DNA from 2 places in the Azoarcus sp. Soil_N_20 genome. Region 1 is predicted to be linked to the other one. Evidence: riboswitches for the same ligand, from Rfam matches in the RefSeq annotation. Region 1 holds a riboswitch; the other holds the start of a gene.
The links. A riboswitch is a leader RNA that binds a small molecule or an ion and turns the genes downstream of it on or off. The one in region 1 is predicted to bind S-adenosylhomocysteine.

Region 1 (7,326 bases):
GCCATAAACGAACCAGCCCGCCCAGCCCCCCAGGCGATGCAGCCAGGAAAGCGGGAAGCGGGCAAGCAGCCTGAACAGAAATTTGAGGAACACGGTCAACTTTGATCGGTCTTGCCCCCCGGAGGGGTTTGACCTGAAAGAATCGAAGCCTATAATTGTGCCTCAGCCGCCGAGTTAACTCGACAACTTGCAGGGCGGCCTTCACCGCACACGTGATCCATAAATACTGCTAAAGCGTCGGCTGCTCGATGAAATCCCCGGAGCTGGCCGCAACGCCAAAGCAACGGGGATTTTTGTTTTTCTGGAGCAGAACATGACCAAAGAATTTCTCTTCACCTCGGAATCCGTTTCCGAAGGCCATCCCGACAAGGTCGCCGACCAGGTTTCCGACGGCGTGCTCGACGATATCCTGGCGGCAGACCCGCATGCACGGGTTGCCTGCGAGACCCTGGTGTCCACCGGTCTCATTGTGATCTCGGGCGAAATCACCACCAGTGCCCACCCCAATTACCGCCAGATTGCGCAGGATGTGGTGCGCCGTATCGGCTACGACAGCTCCGACATCGGTTTCGACTACAAGTCGTGCGCCATTCTTACCGCGATCAACCGTCAGTCACCCGATATTGCGCAGGGCGTGAATGAAGGCGAAGGACTCGACCTCGACCAGGGCGCCGGCGACCAGGGACTGATGTTCGGCTACGCCTGCAACGAAACCCCCAGCCTGATGCCGCTGCCGATCTACTACGCCCACCGCATCATGCAGCGCCAGGCCGAAGTGCGTAAGGACGGCCGCCTGCCATGGCTGCGCCCGGACGCCAAGAGCCAGCTCACGGTGAAGTATGTCGACGGCAAGCCGGTGGCGATCGACACCGTGGTGGTGTCCACCCAGCACAGCCCCGACGTGTCCCACGCGCAGCTTTCCGAAGCGGTGATCGAAGAGGTGATCAAGCCGGTATTGCCGAAGGAACTGCTGCAGGGCGAGGTGCGCTATCTGATCAATCCGACCGGCCGCTTCGTCATCGGCGGCCCGCACGGCGACTGCGGCCTGACCGGACGCAAGATCATCGTCGACACCTATGGCGGTGCCGCCCACCACGGCGGCGGTGCGTTTTCGGGCAAGGATCCGTCCAAGGTCGACCGCTCGGCCGCCTATGCCGGTCGTTATGTGGCCAAGAACATCGTCGCCGCGGGACTTGCCGACCGCTGCGAAGTGCAGGTCGCCTATGCGATCGGGGTCGCCAAGCCGGTGTCACTGATGGTGAGCACCTTCGGCACCGGCCGGATCAGCGACGACCGGATCGTGGATCTGATCCGTGCCCACTTCGACCTGCGCCCCAAGGCCATCATCCAGACCCTGAACCTGCTCCGCCCGATCTACTCCAAGACCGCAGCCTACGGTCACTTCGGCCGCGACGAACCGGAGTTCACCTGGGAACAGACCGACAAGGCCGCCGCGCTGCGCGCCGACGCCGGACTCTGACCCCGTACGGGCGTCGGCAAGGGCCCGGCGCCCGGCGTATCGACCGGCTTCCCCGCGTGCAGCGGGGAACCAGCGCGGCTCATCGAACTCATAGCACGCTGAATCCGCATTCCACTTTCTTGTGCCGTTCTCCCCATGCTCCAGCAAGCCCTGTTGTTCGCCCTCGGTCTGATCACCCTCGTCATCGGCGCCGAAGGACTGGTCCGCGGCGCATCCCGCCTCGCGGTCTCGTTCGGAATCGCGCCGCTGGTGGTCGGCCTCACCGTGGTCGCATTCGGCACCAGCGCGCCGGAAATGGCGGTATCGGTCGGCTCCGCGCTCAATGGCAACCCGGACATTGCGATCGGCAACGTCGTCGGCAGCAATATCGCCAACGTCCTGCTGATTCTCGGCATTGCAGCCATCATTGCACCGTTGCTGGTCGCCGAACAGATCATCCGCCAGGAGATTCCGATCATGATCGGCGCCTCGGTGCTGCTCGTGGTGATGGCGCTCGACGGCTCGATCGGCCGGCTGGAGGCCTTCGCGCTGGTCATGCTGGTGATCGCCTACACCGTCTTCCTGATACGGCAATCGCGCACCGCATCGAAGGCGATCGAGGATGAGTTCGCCAGCGAGATCCCCACCTCGACCTGGGACCGCCACTGGGCCACACAGACGCTGTTGGTGATCGCGGGATTGGGGATGCTGGTGCTCGGTGCCGACTGGCTGGTCAGTGCGGCAGTCTCGTTTGCGCGCGCGTTCGGCGTCAGCGATCTGGTGATCGGCCTGACCGTGGTGGCAATCGGCACCTCGATGCCGGAGATCGCGACCTCCATCGTCGCCGCATTGCGCGGTCAGCGCGACATTGCGGTCGGCAATGTGGTGGGCAGCAACGTGTTCAACATCTGCGCGGTGCTCGGCGTGACCGGCCTGATCGCGCCGGGCGGCTTGCCGGTCTCGGAGGCCGCACGCAATTTCGATCTGTGGGTGATGCTTGCAGTGGCCTTCGCCTGCCTGCCGATCCTGATCACCGGCCGCGAGATTGCACGCTGGGAAGGCGGCATTTTCCTTGCCTACTACGCGGCCTATACCGCCTGGCTGGTACTGGCCGCGCAGCAACACGCCGGCCTGCAGGCATACTCGGGCGTGATGCTCGGGTATGTGATGCCGCTGACCGTGATCACCCTGGTGGTCAGCATCGTCCGCCACAACGGCAAGGTGGCCGGCAAGCCCGAGTAGACGCCTACTGGAAGCTGGACGCCTTCTCTCCGACCCCCTGCAGGGGGCCGAGCGGGTTGCGGTTGACGCTGACCTCCCTGATTTCCGGCTGCCCCGACCACTGCTTGAACACGACCTTGTCGTCGACCAGTACCAGCAGCGCCTTGAAGCGCCAACCGGTCATCGACGTCTCCCGGCGAAAATTGAGGAAATCGGCCCAGAATCCGCCCACCCGGTTCCGCTTGATCCGCGTCTCCTCGAGCTGATACCCCACGCAGCGGTCCTGGGCCATCATGCAGGCACGGATCCCGGCCGGCAACTCGACACCCGGGACCATGCTGTCCTTGGGCAGCGCGGAGTTCACGATCTCCGAGTAGTTCAGAATCTGGACATTGGGGGTCGATGCCGGGTCGAACCCCAGGCGATGAACGGCGTCACGGTCCGATTCCCCGGGACGGACCGCGTCATAGGCGGATTTCACCTCCTTGAAGTCGCGCCACGGCGAGACGGTTTTCTGATCAGCCTTCGGCAGCAGGCTGGAGCAAGACCCAAGCAGGAGAGCCAGGAGTGCGATCGCGCCGATGCTCTTTTTCATATTCCCCCCTCGTGTTGATGCACCACCAAAAGATTTGATTATTGATTCGATTATTCGACCATTTTGACCGTCGTCACCGTGACGCCGTTCGCAGCCTTCCCCCTTTACTTACGGCTGACGGCATCCGCAAGTAAAGATATAATTCCGATTACCGAGGAGCGCTGCAAGATTCTGTCCCAGGCTCGGTCACTTTGGAACTGCGCTCACCTTTACCCGTGCCGGGCACGGGGTGATCAGGTGAGCCCACCGCACCACCCCTTCCCGGCCACTCGTTCAAGGAAACCGACATGAACTCTGTGGCTGACAGTACCTTTACCGACTACGTGATTGCCGACCTGGCGCTGGCCGCCTGGGGACGCAAGGAAATCCGCATCGCCGAAACCGAGATGCCCGGCCTGATGGCGATCCGCGAGGAATACGCCGCCAGCCAGCCCCTGAAAGGCGCACGCATCACCGGTTCGCTGCATATGACGATCCAGACCGCGGTGCTGATCGAGACCCTCACCGCGCTCGGCGCCGAAGTGCGCTGGGCCTCGTGCAACATCTTCTCGACCCAGGACCACGCCGCCGCCGCGATCGCCGCACAGAGCATCCCGGTGTTCGCGGTCAAGGGCGAGTCGCTGACCGACTACTGGGATTACACCCACCGCATTTTCGAATGGCCGTCCACGGGAAGCGGGGACGTCTACTCGAACATGATCCTCGACGACGGCGGCGACGCGACCCTGCTGCTGCACCTGGGTGCCCGTGCCGAGAACGACATCTCGGTGCTGGCCAAGCCGGGCTCCGAAGAGGAAACCATCCTGTTCGCCGCGATCAAGGCCAAGCTCGCCGTCGATCCGGCCTGGTACTCCACCCGGCTCGCACAGATCAGGGGCGTGACCGAGGAGACCACCACCGGCGTGCATCGCCTGTATCAGATGCACCAGCGCGGCGAGCTCAAGTTCCCGGCGATCAACGTCAACGACTCGGTCACCAAGTCCAAGTTCGACAACCTCTACGGCTGCCGCGAATCGCTGGTCGATGGCATCAAGCGCGCCACAGACGTGATGATCGCCGGCAAGGTCGCGGTGGTGGCCGGCTACGGCGACGTGGGCAAGGGCTCCGCCCAGGCCCTGCGCGCACTGTCGGCCCAGGTCTGGATCACCGAGATCGACCCGATCTGCGCGCTGCAGGCGGCGATGGAAGGTTATCGCGTGGTGACCATGGAATATGCCGCCGACAAGGCCGACATCTTCGTCACCACCACCGGCAACTTCCACGTCATCACCCACGATCACATGGCGGCAATGAAGGACCAGGCCATCGTGTGCAACATCGGCCACTTCGACAACGAGATCGACGTCGCCTCGCTCGAACGGTACGAGTGGGACGAGATCAAGCCGCAGGTCGACCACGTCATCTTCCCCGATGGCAAGCGCATCATCCTGCTGGCCAAGGGTCGGCTGGTGAACCTCGGGTGTGGCACCGGCCATCCGTCCTACGTGATGAGCTCGTCCTTCGCCAACCAGACCATCGCCCAGATCGAGCTGTACTCGCGTACCGCCGACTATCCGGTGGGCGTGTACACGCTGCCCAAGCACCTGGACGAGAAGGTCGCCCGCCTGCAGCTGAAGAAGCTCAACGCCCAGCTCTCCGTGCTGCGCCCCGAGCAGGCAGCCTATATCGGCGTCCCGGTCGAAGGCCCGTACAAGGCCGAGCACTATCGCTATTGATCGAAGGCTCGGGGTGGACTTCCGCGGCAATCCGGTTCAGACCGTGCAGCGGAAGCCCAGTGGCGGACTGGTGGATATCACGTTCGCCGGCCGCCTTCCCGAGCCGACCCGCCACCGATGAAATCCTTCCATCGCCGCAGCAGTCGTCCAGCCCCCGAGCGTCCGGCCACACCGCCGATGGCGCATCGGGTCATGCCGCGTGCCGACCAGTTGCTGGTGCAGCAGGGCCTTGCACCGTCGCGCACCGCTGCGCGCGTGCTGATCGAGGCCGGGCGGGTCAGCTCGGACAGTGGCCCGGTCACCAAACCGGCGCAGGAGCTGCCCGAATCGGCGGTGCTTGCGGTCGTCCCCGACGAAGCCGACCGCTTCGTGTCGCGTGGCGGCCTCAAGCTCGCCGGGGCATTGCGTGTCAGCGGCCTGCAGGTGAATGGGCGGATCTGCCTCGACGTCGGCCAATCCACCGGCGGCTTTTCCGATTGCCTGCTCCAGGCCGGAGCGGCCGGGGTCGTCGGAGTGGAAGTCGGCCACGGCCAGATTCATCCGCGCCTGGCCTCCGATCCGCGTTGCATCACCCTCGAAGGCATCAACGCACGCCATCTGCTTGCGAGCGATCTGGGCACGCACTATCCGCCTGCCGGATTCGATCTGATCGTGTGCGACGCGAGCTTCATCTCGCTGACCCTGCTCCTGCCGCAGTGGCCCGCCCTGTTGGCCGCGAACGGCGACATCCTGGCGCTGGTCAAGCCCCAGTTCGAGGTCGGCGCCAAGGGGCTGGCGAAAGGCGGTATCGTGCGCGACACCTCGCTTTACGCCGATGTGGAAGCCAAACTCAGGGCCGCCGCCGCAGCCTGCGGACTGAAGGTGCACGACTGGTTCGACTCGCCGATCACCGGCACCGACGGCAACCGCGAATTCTTTACCTGGATGCGACATGCACAACACTGAACTCTCGATTGAATTCTTTCCGCCGCAAACCGCGGAAGGCGCCGAAAAACTGCGCACGGTGCGCGCCAAACTGGCCGAACTGAAACCGGCGTTCTTCTCCGTCACCTTTGGCGCGGGCGGCTCGACGCGCGAGCGCACCTTCGCCACGGTCAAGGAGATCGCCGCCAGCGGCAGCGAAGCGGCACCGCACCTGTCCTGCATCGGCTCGACCCGTGAAGGCATCCGCGCGATCCTGCAGGAGTACGCCGACGCCGGCATCCGCCGCATCGTCGCGCTGCGCGGCGATCTGCCGTCCGGGGTGGGCGATGCGGGCGAATTCCGCTACGCCAACGAGCTGGTCGAGTTCATCCGCGCCGAAACCGGCCACCGCTTCCGCCTCGAAGTGGCCGCCTATCCGGAATGGCACCCGCAGGCACGCAGCCCGCAGGACGACCTCATCGCCTTCAAGCGCAAGGCGGATGCCGGCGCCGACTCGGCGATCACCCAGTATTTCTACAATCTCGATGCCTATCTGCACTTCGTCGACTCGGTGCGGGCGATGGGCATCACGATCCCGATCGTGCCGGGCATCATGCCGATTGTGAGCTTCTCCAAGCTCGCCCGCTTCTCCGACGCCTGCGGGGCCGAGATCCCGCGCTGGATGCGCAGGAAACTCGAGGCCTACGGCGACGACGCCGAGTCGATTCGTGCGTTCGGGCTGGATGTGGTCACCGCCATGTGCGACAAGCTCCTGGCCGTCGGCGTGCCCGGACTGCACTTCTACAGCATGAACCAGGCCGGGCTCACGACCGAGATCTGCAAGCGCCTCAAGCTGGCGTGAACGACCGCGGGCGTCCATGCCTCGTGCATCAGGCACGGACGCCCGGACGCCATCAGCGACGACTTACCGTCCCCTTGGGACCTGCCATCACCAGCACACCGGCGATCACCATCGCGGTTCCGGCCATCTGCGCCAGCCCGATCGCCTCGCCCAGCATCACCCAGCCGAGGAAGAGCGTGATCACCGGCCCGAGCGTACCGGTCAGCGACACCGTACCGGCACCGAGCCGGCGGATCGCCTCCGACACCAGCCACACCGGCGCCACGGTGCTGAACACGGCCATCGCGAGCGACAGCCCATAGACCGGCCACGGCTGTATCAGCGCCTCGAGCGGGCGCATCAGGCCGAACTGCGCGAGGCTGAAGGCGCACGCAAACGACGACGCGAAGGCCGTCACCCGCGCCGAGCCGAGGCGACCGACGACCTGTCCGTTGCCCATCAGGTAGAGCGCATAGCTCACCGCACTGCCGAACACCAGCAGACAGCCGGTCAGCACGTCGACCGCTTCGCCGGCGACCTTCAGGTCATGCCCCACCGCCAGTCCGATCCCGAGATAGGACAGGGCGAGCGC
Region 2 (7,326 bases), on a different contig from region 1:
CCTGTTCAACGTCCATTTTGTCGACGGCAAGGTGGTCCGTACCAGTCAGACCTACGTCTATCCGCGTGACGGCGGCATGTTCGGGCACTGGAGTGCATATCCGTTCGGCTATCCCTATGGCTATCCCTACGCCTATCCTTACGGTTATCCATACGGCTATCCGCGCTATCGCGGCGATCCATGGCCGAAACGGGTCGTGCCGCGACCTCCCCGTCCACCGCGTCCGCCACTTCCCCGTTAGCCCGGTCGAACAGGACGTGCGTCCCGCGCCTGCCGTGGCGCGATGGCGGTCATTGAATCCCTTGTGACCGCGCGCAGCCCGCGGGCCCGACGATGCTGGTGGCGGCACGACGGCGGGGCGGGGCCCGGCGGCAGCGGTTAGAATTCGGCTCCCCATCCCATTCTCATCGGCTGTCCGACCATGCCCGATTTCCGCGAACTCGCCGCGCTGGTGCGCTCACGCATGCCCTTGCTCTGCATCGAGACTGTCGAGGAGCCGAAAGCCTTGCGCCTCATCGAGCGCCTCGCCCGCGATGACAATCACGACCTGCACTGCTGGAGCGTGGCGGACGGGCTGGTGCAGCAGAACTTTCGCTACGGCAGCGGGCGGCCGGACGGCTATGGCCTGTTCCCGACCGTGGGCGAGGGCCCGGGCATGGCCGGTCGTGCAGACGGGCGGCGGCGGGTGATCGACGACACCCACACGCTCGAGGCCGCACTGAAGTACATCGACAGCAGCGGGGGCAAGGGTCTCTTCGTCCTGCTCGACCCGCACCCGTTTCTCGAGGATCCGGTCGTACAGCGCCTGATGCGGGAGATCGTGCTCGATCATCCGGAAGCGGAACGCACCCTGGTACTGGTTGCCCCGCAGCTGTCGCTTCCGGCCTTGCTGGCCCGTCATTCGGTACGCATGGAGCTGCGGATCCCCGACCTCGCGCGCGTGCGCGCACTGCTGAAAGACGAGCTCGACCTGTATGCCAAGTCCTCGGGGGAGCGGGTCAAGGGCGATTCGGCAACGGTCAATGCCTTGCTGAGCCAGCTCGTCGGCCTGCCGGAGGAGGATGTGCGCCGCCTGCTGCGCAACGCCATCCGTGACGACGGCCTGATCACCTCCGAGGATCTCACCCGGGTGATGCGCTACAAGCAGGACATGGTGGGGGAGAGTGCGCTGCAGGTCGAGTTGAGCACGCTGGGCCCCGACGACGTCGGCGGGCTGGTCCGGCTCAAGCGCTGGCTGGCAACGCGGCGGCCGGTGTTTACCGGCGAGCGCAGCATGCCCGGCCTGCCCTTGCCCAAGGGGGTGTTGCTGCTCGGCGCCCAGGGCGCAGGCAAGAGTCTCGCCGCCAAGGTGGTTGCCGGCAGCTGGCGGGTTCCGTTGTTGCGCCTCGACGTGGGCAGCCTGTACGACAAGTTCACCGGCGAAACCGAACGCAAGCTGCGCGAGGCCTTGCGCACGGCCGAGGCGATGGCCCCGGCGGTACTGTGGATCGACGAGATCGAGAAGGCGCTGGCACTGGGTAGCAGCGACAGCGACGGCGGCGTGTCACGGCGCCTGCTCGGCAATCTGCTGACGTGGATGAACGAGCAGCAGGCGCGCCTGTTTCTCGTCGCCACCGCCAACGACGTCTCCGCGCTGCCCCCGGAGTTGCTGCGCAAGGGCCGCTTCGACGAGATCTTCTTCGTCGACCTGCCGGCCGGCACCGTCCGCGAGGAGATCCTCGCCATTCATCTGCGCCGCCGCGAGCTCGATCCCGCCCGCTTCGACCTTGCCGCGCTCGGTGCGGCAACCGAGGCCTACTCGGGCGCCGAGCTCGAACAGCTCGTGGTCGCAGGCCTGTACGAATGCCTCGCCGACGGGGCTGCGCTGGATACGGCGAAACTGCTGGTCGAGGCGGCGAACACCCGCCCGCTGGCCCACGTGATGGCCGAGAAGGTCGCCGCCCTGCGCGCCTGGGCGGCGGAGCGTTGCGTGCCGGCCGACTGAGCGCCGCGATGCGTCGCGGCCGCAACCGGGCGCGTTGGCGGGCCTCGACAGCGGCGACGGAAACCCCGTAAAATCGGCCCCTTGCCGAGGAGCGCTGCGACCCGACCTGTGAGTGGGCCAGGCTCGGCAATCGAACAACGGCGCTCGCAAACCATCAGCCGGGTTTGCCGCGCCGTTCTGTTTTGCGTGAGCTACCCGCTGTGCATCAATCGCAGATCGAGGTAGAACCATGCAAGCCGACCGCACCGTAGAACTCCGCCAGCAACTCGCCCAACGCATCCTGATCCTGGATGGCGCCATGGGCACCATGGTCCAGCAGTACAAGCTGGGCGAGGCGGATTACCGCGGCACGCGCTTCCTCGATCACCCGCGTGATCTCAAGGGCAACAACGACCTGCTGGTGCTGACCCGCCCCGACGTGATCGGCGAGATCCATCGCGCCTACCTCGAGGCCGGCGCCGACATCATCGAAACCAGCTCCTTCAACGCCACCCGCGTGTCGCAGGCCGAGTACGGGCTCGAGGCCGTCGCCTACGAACTCAACGTGGCCAGCGCCCGCCTGGTGCGTACGCTGTGCGACGAATTTACCGCCGCCAACCCGGCCCGCCCGCGCTACTGCGCCGGCGTGCTCGGCCCGACCTCGCGCACGCTGTCGATCTCGCCCGACGTGAACGACCCCGGCTACCGCAACATCAGCTTCGACGCCCTGGTCGACGACTACTACGACTCGGCAAGAGGCTTGATGGAAGGCGGCGCCGATCTGCTGCTGATCGAGACCATCTTCGACACCCTCAATGCCAAGGCCGCTGTATTCGCGATCGAGAAGCTGTTCGAGGACCTCGGCCGGCGCCTGCCGGTGATGATCTCCGGCACCATAACCGACGCCTCCGGCCGCACCCTTTCGGGGCAGACCGCCGAGGCGTTCTGGAATTCGCTCGCCCATGCGCGGCCGATCTCCTTCGGCCTGAACTGTGCGCTCGGCGCCAAGGAGCTGCGCGCCTACGTGGCGGAGCTCGCGGGCGTCTGCGACACCTATGTGTCCGCGCACCCGAACGCCGGCCTGCCCAACCCGCTGGCGCCCACTGGCTACGACGAAACCCCGGAAGAACTCGCCACCGCGGTGGTCGAGTGGGCGCGCTCCGGCCTGGTGAACATCCTCGGCGGCTGCTGCGGCACCACCCCCGCGCACATCGCCGCGATCGCCGCCGCGGTGGCCGAGCTGCCGCCGCGCAAGGTGCCGGAGATCGACAAGAAGCTGCGCCTGTCCGGGCTCGAGCCGTTCAACGTCGGCGCCGACAGCCTGTTCGTCAACGTCGGCGAGCGCACCAACGTCACCGGCTCCAAGGCCTTCGCCCGCATGATCCTCGAAGGCCGCTTCGACGACGCGCTCGCGGTGGCCCGGCAGCAGGTCGAGAACGGCGCCCAGGTCATCGACATCAACATGGACGAGGCCATGCTCGACTCGATGGCCGCCATGGAGCGCTTCCTCAAGCTGATCGCCACCGAGCCCGACATCTCGCGGGTGCCGATCATGATCGACTCGTCCAAATGGAGCGTGATCGAGGCCGGCCTCAAGTGCATCCAGGGCAAGGGCATCGTCAACTCGATCTCGATGAAGGAGGGCGAGGCGAGCTTCCTGCACCAGGCGAAACTTGCCCGTCGCTACGGCGCCGCGGTGATCGTGATGGCCTTCGACGAGCAGGGCCAGGCCGACACCTACGCGCGCAAGACCGAGATCTGCGCACGCGCCTACAAGTTGCTGCTGGGGATCGGCTTCCCGCCCGAGGACATCGTCTTCGATCCCAACATCTTCGCCATCGCCACCGGCATCGAGGAGCACGACAACTACGCCGTGGACTTCATCCAGAGCGTGGCCTGGATCAAGGACAACCTGCCGCACGCCAAGACTTCCGGCGGGGTCTCGAACGTGTCGTTCTCGTTCCGCGGCAACGACCCCGTGCGCGAGGCCATCCACACCGTATTCCTGTACCACGCGGTCAAGGCCGGGCTGACCATGGGCATCGTCAACGCGGGCATGCTCGGCGTGTACGACGATCTCGACCCGGCGCTGCGCGAGGTCGTCGAGGACGTGGTGCTCAACCGCAAGGCCGGCGCCGGCGAGGCACTGGTCGACATCGCCCAGTCGGTGAAGGGCCAGGTCAAGGACAAGGGACCGGATCTGGCCTGGCGCGAATGGCCGGTGGAGCAGCGCCTGTCGCACGCGCTGGTCAAGGGCATCACCGACTACGTGGTGGCCGACACCGAAGAGGTGCGGGCCAAGCTCGAGGCCGAAGGCAAGCCGCCGCTGGCGGTGATCGAAGGCCCGCTGATGGCCGGCATGGATGTGGTCGGCGACCTGTTCGGCGCGGGCAAGATGTTCCTGCCCCAGGTGGTGAAATCCGCCCGCGTGATGAAGCAGGCGGTCGCCCACCTGATCCCCTACATCGAAGCGGAGAAGCTCCGTACCGGCTCCACCAGCAAGGGCCGCATCGTCATCGCCACGGTCAAGGGCGACGTGCACGACATCGGCAAGAACATCGTCGGCGTGGTGCTCGGCTGCAACGGTTACGAAGTCATCGACCTCGGGGTGATGGTGCCGACCGACAAGATCCTCAACGCTGCGCGCGAGCACGGCGCGCAGGCGATCGGCCTGTCCGGCCTGATCACCCCGTCGCTGGAAGAAATGAGCCATGTCGCCGCCGAAATGCAGCGCCAGGGCTTCGCCGACGGCAACGCGATCCCCTTGCTGATCGGCGGCGCCACCACCAGCCGCGCCCACACCGCGATCAAGATTGCACCGCATTACACCGGGCCCGTGGTGTACGTGCCCGACGCCTCGCGCGCGGTCGGCGTGGTCACCGCGCTGCTGTCCGAAGGCGGCGCCGCCGATTTCAAGGCCCAGCTCGCGGTCGACTACGACAAGCTGCGCGTCCAGCACGCCAACAAGAAGGGCGTGCAACTGGTCAGTCTGGAGGCCGCGCGCGCCAACCGCTACCGCTGGGATGCCGTCGCTGGCTATGTGCCCCCGCGTCCCGCGACCCTCGGCGTGCAGGGGATCGAGGTGCCGCTCGCCGAACTGGTGCCCTACATCGACTGGGCGCCCTTCTTCCAGACTTGGGATCTCGCCGGCAGCTACCCGAAGATCCTCGACGACGAGATCGTCGGCGAAACCGCGCGCGGCGTGTTCGCCGACGGCAAGGCCATGCTGGACCGGCTCGTCGCCGAAGGCTGGGTGCAGGCCCGCGCCGTGTTCGGCCTGTTCCCGGCCAATGCGGTGGGCGACGACATCGAGATCTATACCGACGAATCCCGCGACGCGGTGCTGATGACCTGGAACGGTCTGCGCCAGCAGCACGAACGTCCGGCCGGCAAGCCGCACTGGTGCCTGACCGACTTCATCGCCACCAAGGACAGCGGCGTGCCCGACTGGATCGGCGCCTTCGCCGTCACCGCCGGGCTGGGCATGGAGCCCAAGCTCGCCGAGTTCGAGGCCGCGCACGACGACTACCACGCGATCATGTTCAAGAGCCTCGCCGACCGCCTCGCCGAAGCCTGCGCCGAATGGCTGCATGCCCGCGTGCGTCGCCACGACTGGGGCTACGCCGCCGACGAGACGCTCGACAACGACGCGCTGATCAAGGAGCAATACCGCGGCATCCGCCCCGCGCCGGGCTATCCCGCGTGCCCCGACCACACGGTGAAGGGCGAGCTGTTCAAGCTCCTCGACGCACCCGCCAACGCCGGCATGCAGCTTACCGAGAGCTTCGCCATGCTGCCGGCGGCGGCCGTCAGCGGCTTCTACTTCGCGCACCCGGAAAGCCACTACTTCGCGGTGCAGAAAATCGGCAGCGACCAAGTGGAAGACTGGGCGCGTCGTACCGGCATGACGGTGGAGCAGGCTGCGCGCTGGCTGGCGCCGCTGCTGTAAGGCCCCGGTGCGGTGGCAGCGCCGCCGTCGCGCCTTGCTGGCGCACGACTGGGTCGTCTACGCCAAACCACCACCCGGTGGTCCGGCACAGGTCCTCGACAATCTGGCGCGGTACACGCATCGCACCGCGCTCTCCAATGAGCGCCTGCTCGGCGACGAGGACGGCGCGATCCATCTGCGGGTGCGCGACCGCCAACGCGGCACCCGGCACACACTCGCGCTGGACACGCAGACCTTCATCGGACGTTTCCTGCAGCACGTGCTGCCCAAGGGCTTCAAGCGCATCCGTCACTTTGGACTGCTCGCCCCGGCGCATAAACGCACCCGCCTGAGCCGAGCGCGTGCCGCCCTGGACGCGCCCGAGCCTCGCGCGGAAACTGTCGAGACCGCGCAGGCCTTTCTCGTGCGCGTTGGCGGTACCGATCCATGCTGCTGTCCGCACTGCCGAATCGGGCGATGGATCTGCATCGGACGCATCACCCCGATCCGCATGCAGGCTCCGAGGGAACGGCCGGTGACGCCACCTGCGCCCGAGCCCCGAAGCCAGGATGGACCATCATGAAGCCGGGCGAGACTTCGCCATGGCAATCGATGGTGCGCGTGTGCGCGCCAGCGGGAGCGGTCGTGCCCTATGCGTCACGTGCCGTTCGCCGCCCCGCGGAAAAGGCGCCGCACACCAAGGCCAGACGAATGCCGACCTTGCTCAGATGCCTGCGCGCATGCCGTCGTGCTCAATCTCACAGTGCGCCGCCTTCACTTCTATACGCCCTGCATGAGCGCGGCGTAGAATCTCCAACACCACCGCCCGTGCCGGCGGTTTAGTTCAACAAGGCTTATCCCTCGCGCCATGCATGAAGAGATCGAAACCGCCTGCGTGCCGCGAGGGATAAAACCTATTCGTTAGGCACGGGGGAGAGATCTTGGTCAAGCTTGTAGACCTCAACGGCAAGTGGGCAGCTGCGATCGGCCAGAGCTTCGTGGCGTTTGGCTCCATCGAGCATCTAACAGTCACCTGCTTGCAAGAGATCCCGAAGGATCGGATTCAGAGGTCAGTGAGGTCGTTCAAGCTTGGGCAGCGGATCGATCTGATACTTGAGCTGCTTGAGGCACATCCTGGCCATGCTTTTGAGCAACTAGCTGCCAAATTGTCCCGCGCGAAAGAACTACTCGTCACGCGTAACTTGATTGCTCACAACCCGTTGGTTCTCGGCATCCTGCATTCCGATGGCGGGTTCACACATAGAGAAGCAATCGTCCCGTTGCGTGGCGGCAATCGCAGGATAGAACTTCGGGAGCTCCAAGCCTTCGCTGCCGAGTGTGAGCAGCTTGCTTCGGAGCTGTATGGTTGCACAGAGGCTGCCGTTAAAGCCTTGCGTGGAGGCTCGGCCAGTGCCTAACAAATCATTCAAGCCGA

Region 2: it holds a riboswitch for S-adenosylhomocysteine, as region 1 does, so the genes downstream of both, metH (methionine synthase) here and ahcY (adenosylhomocysteinase) in region 1, are expected to answer to the same signal.

What each region holds. Positions count from the first base shown of each region.
Region 1 covers NZ_JBDGKX010000001.1:416,741-424,066, reverse strand. The annotation lists gene AC3A35_RS01975 (lysophospholipid acyltransferase family protein) at 1-93, opposite strand, end outside; gene metK (methionine adenosyltransferase) at 314-1,480, shown strand; gene AC3A35_RS01965 (calcium/sodium antiporter) at 1,616-2,701, shown strand; gene AC3A35_RS01960 (hypothetical protein) at 2,706-3,275, opposite strand; S-adenosyl-L-homocysteine riboswitch at 3,423-3,487, shown strand; gene ahcY (adenosylhomocysteinase) at 3,563-4,990, shown strand; gene AC3A35_RS01950 (TlyA family RNA methyltransferase) at 5,108-5,935, shown strand; gene metF (methylenetetrahydrofolate reductase [NAD(P)H]) at 5,922-6,755, shown strand; gene AC3A35_RS01940 (DMT family transporter) at 6,808-7,326, opposite strand, start outside.
Region 2 covers NZ_JBDGKX010000006.1:368,545-375,870, forward strand. The annotation lists gene AC3A35_RS14790 (hypothetical protein) at 1-241, shown strand, start outside; gene AC3A35_RS14795 (AAA family ATPase) at 422-1,984, shown strand; S-adenosyl-L-homocysteine riboswitch at 2,065-2,137, shown strand; gene metH (methionine synthase) at 2,214-5,912, shown strand; partial or broken gene AC3A35_RS14805 (IS91 family transposase) at 5,914-6,474, shown strand; gene AC3A35_RS14810 (hypothetical protein) at 6,833-7,309, shown strand.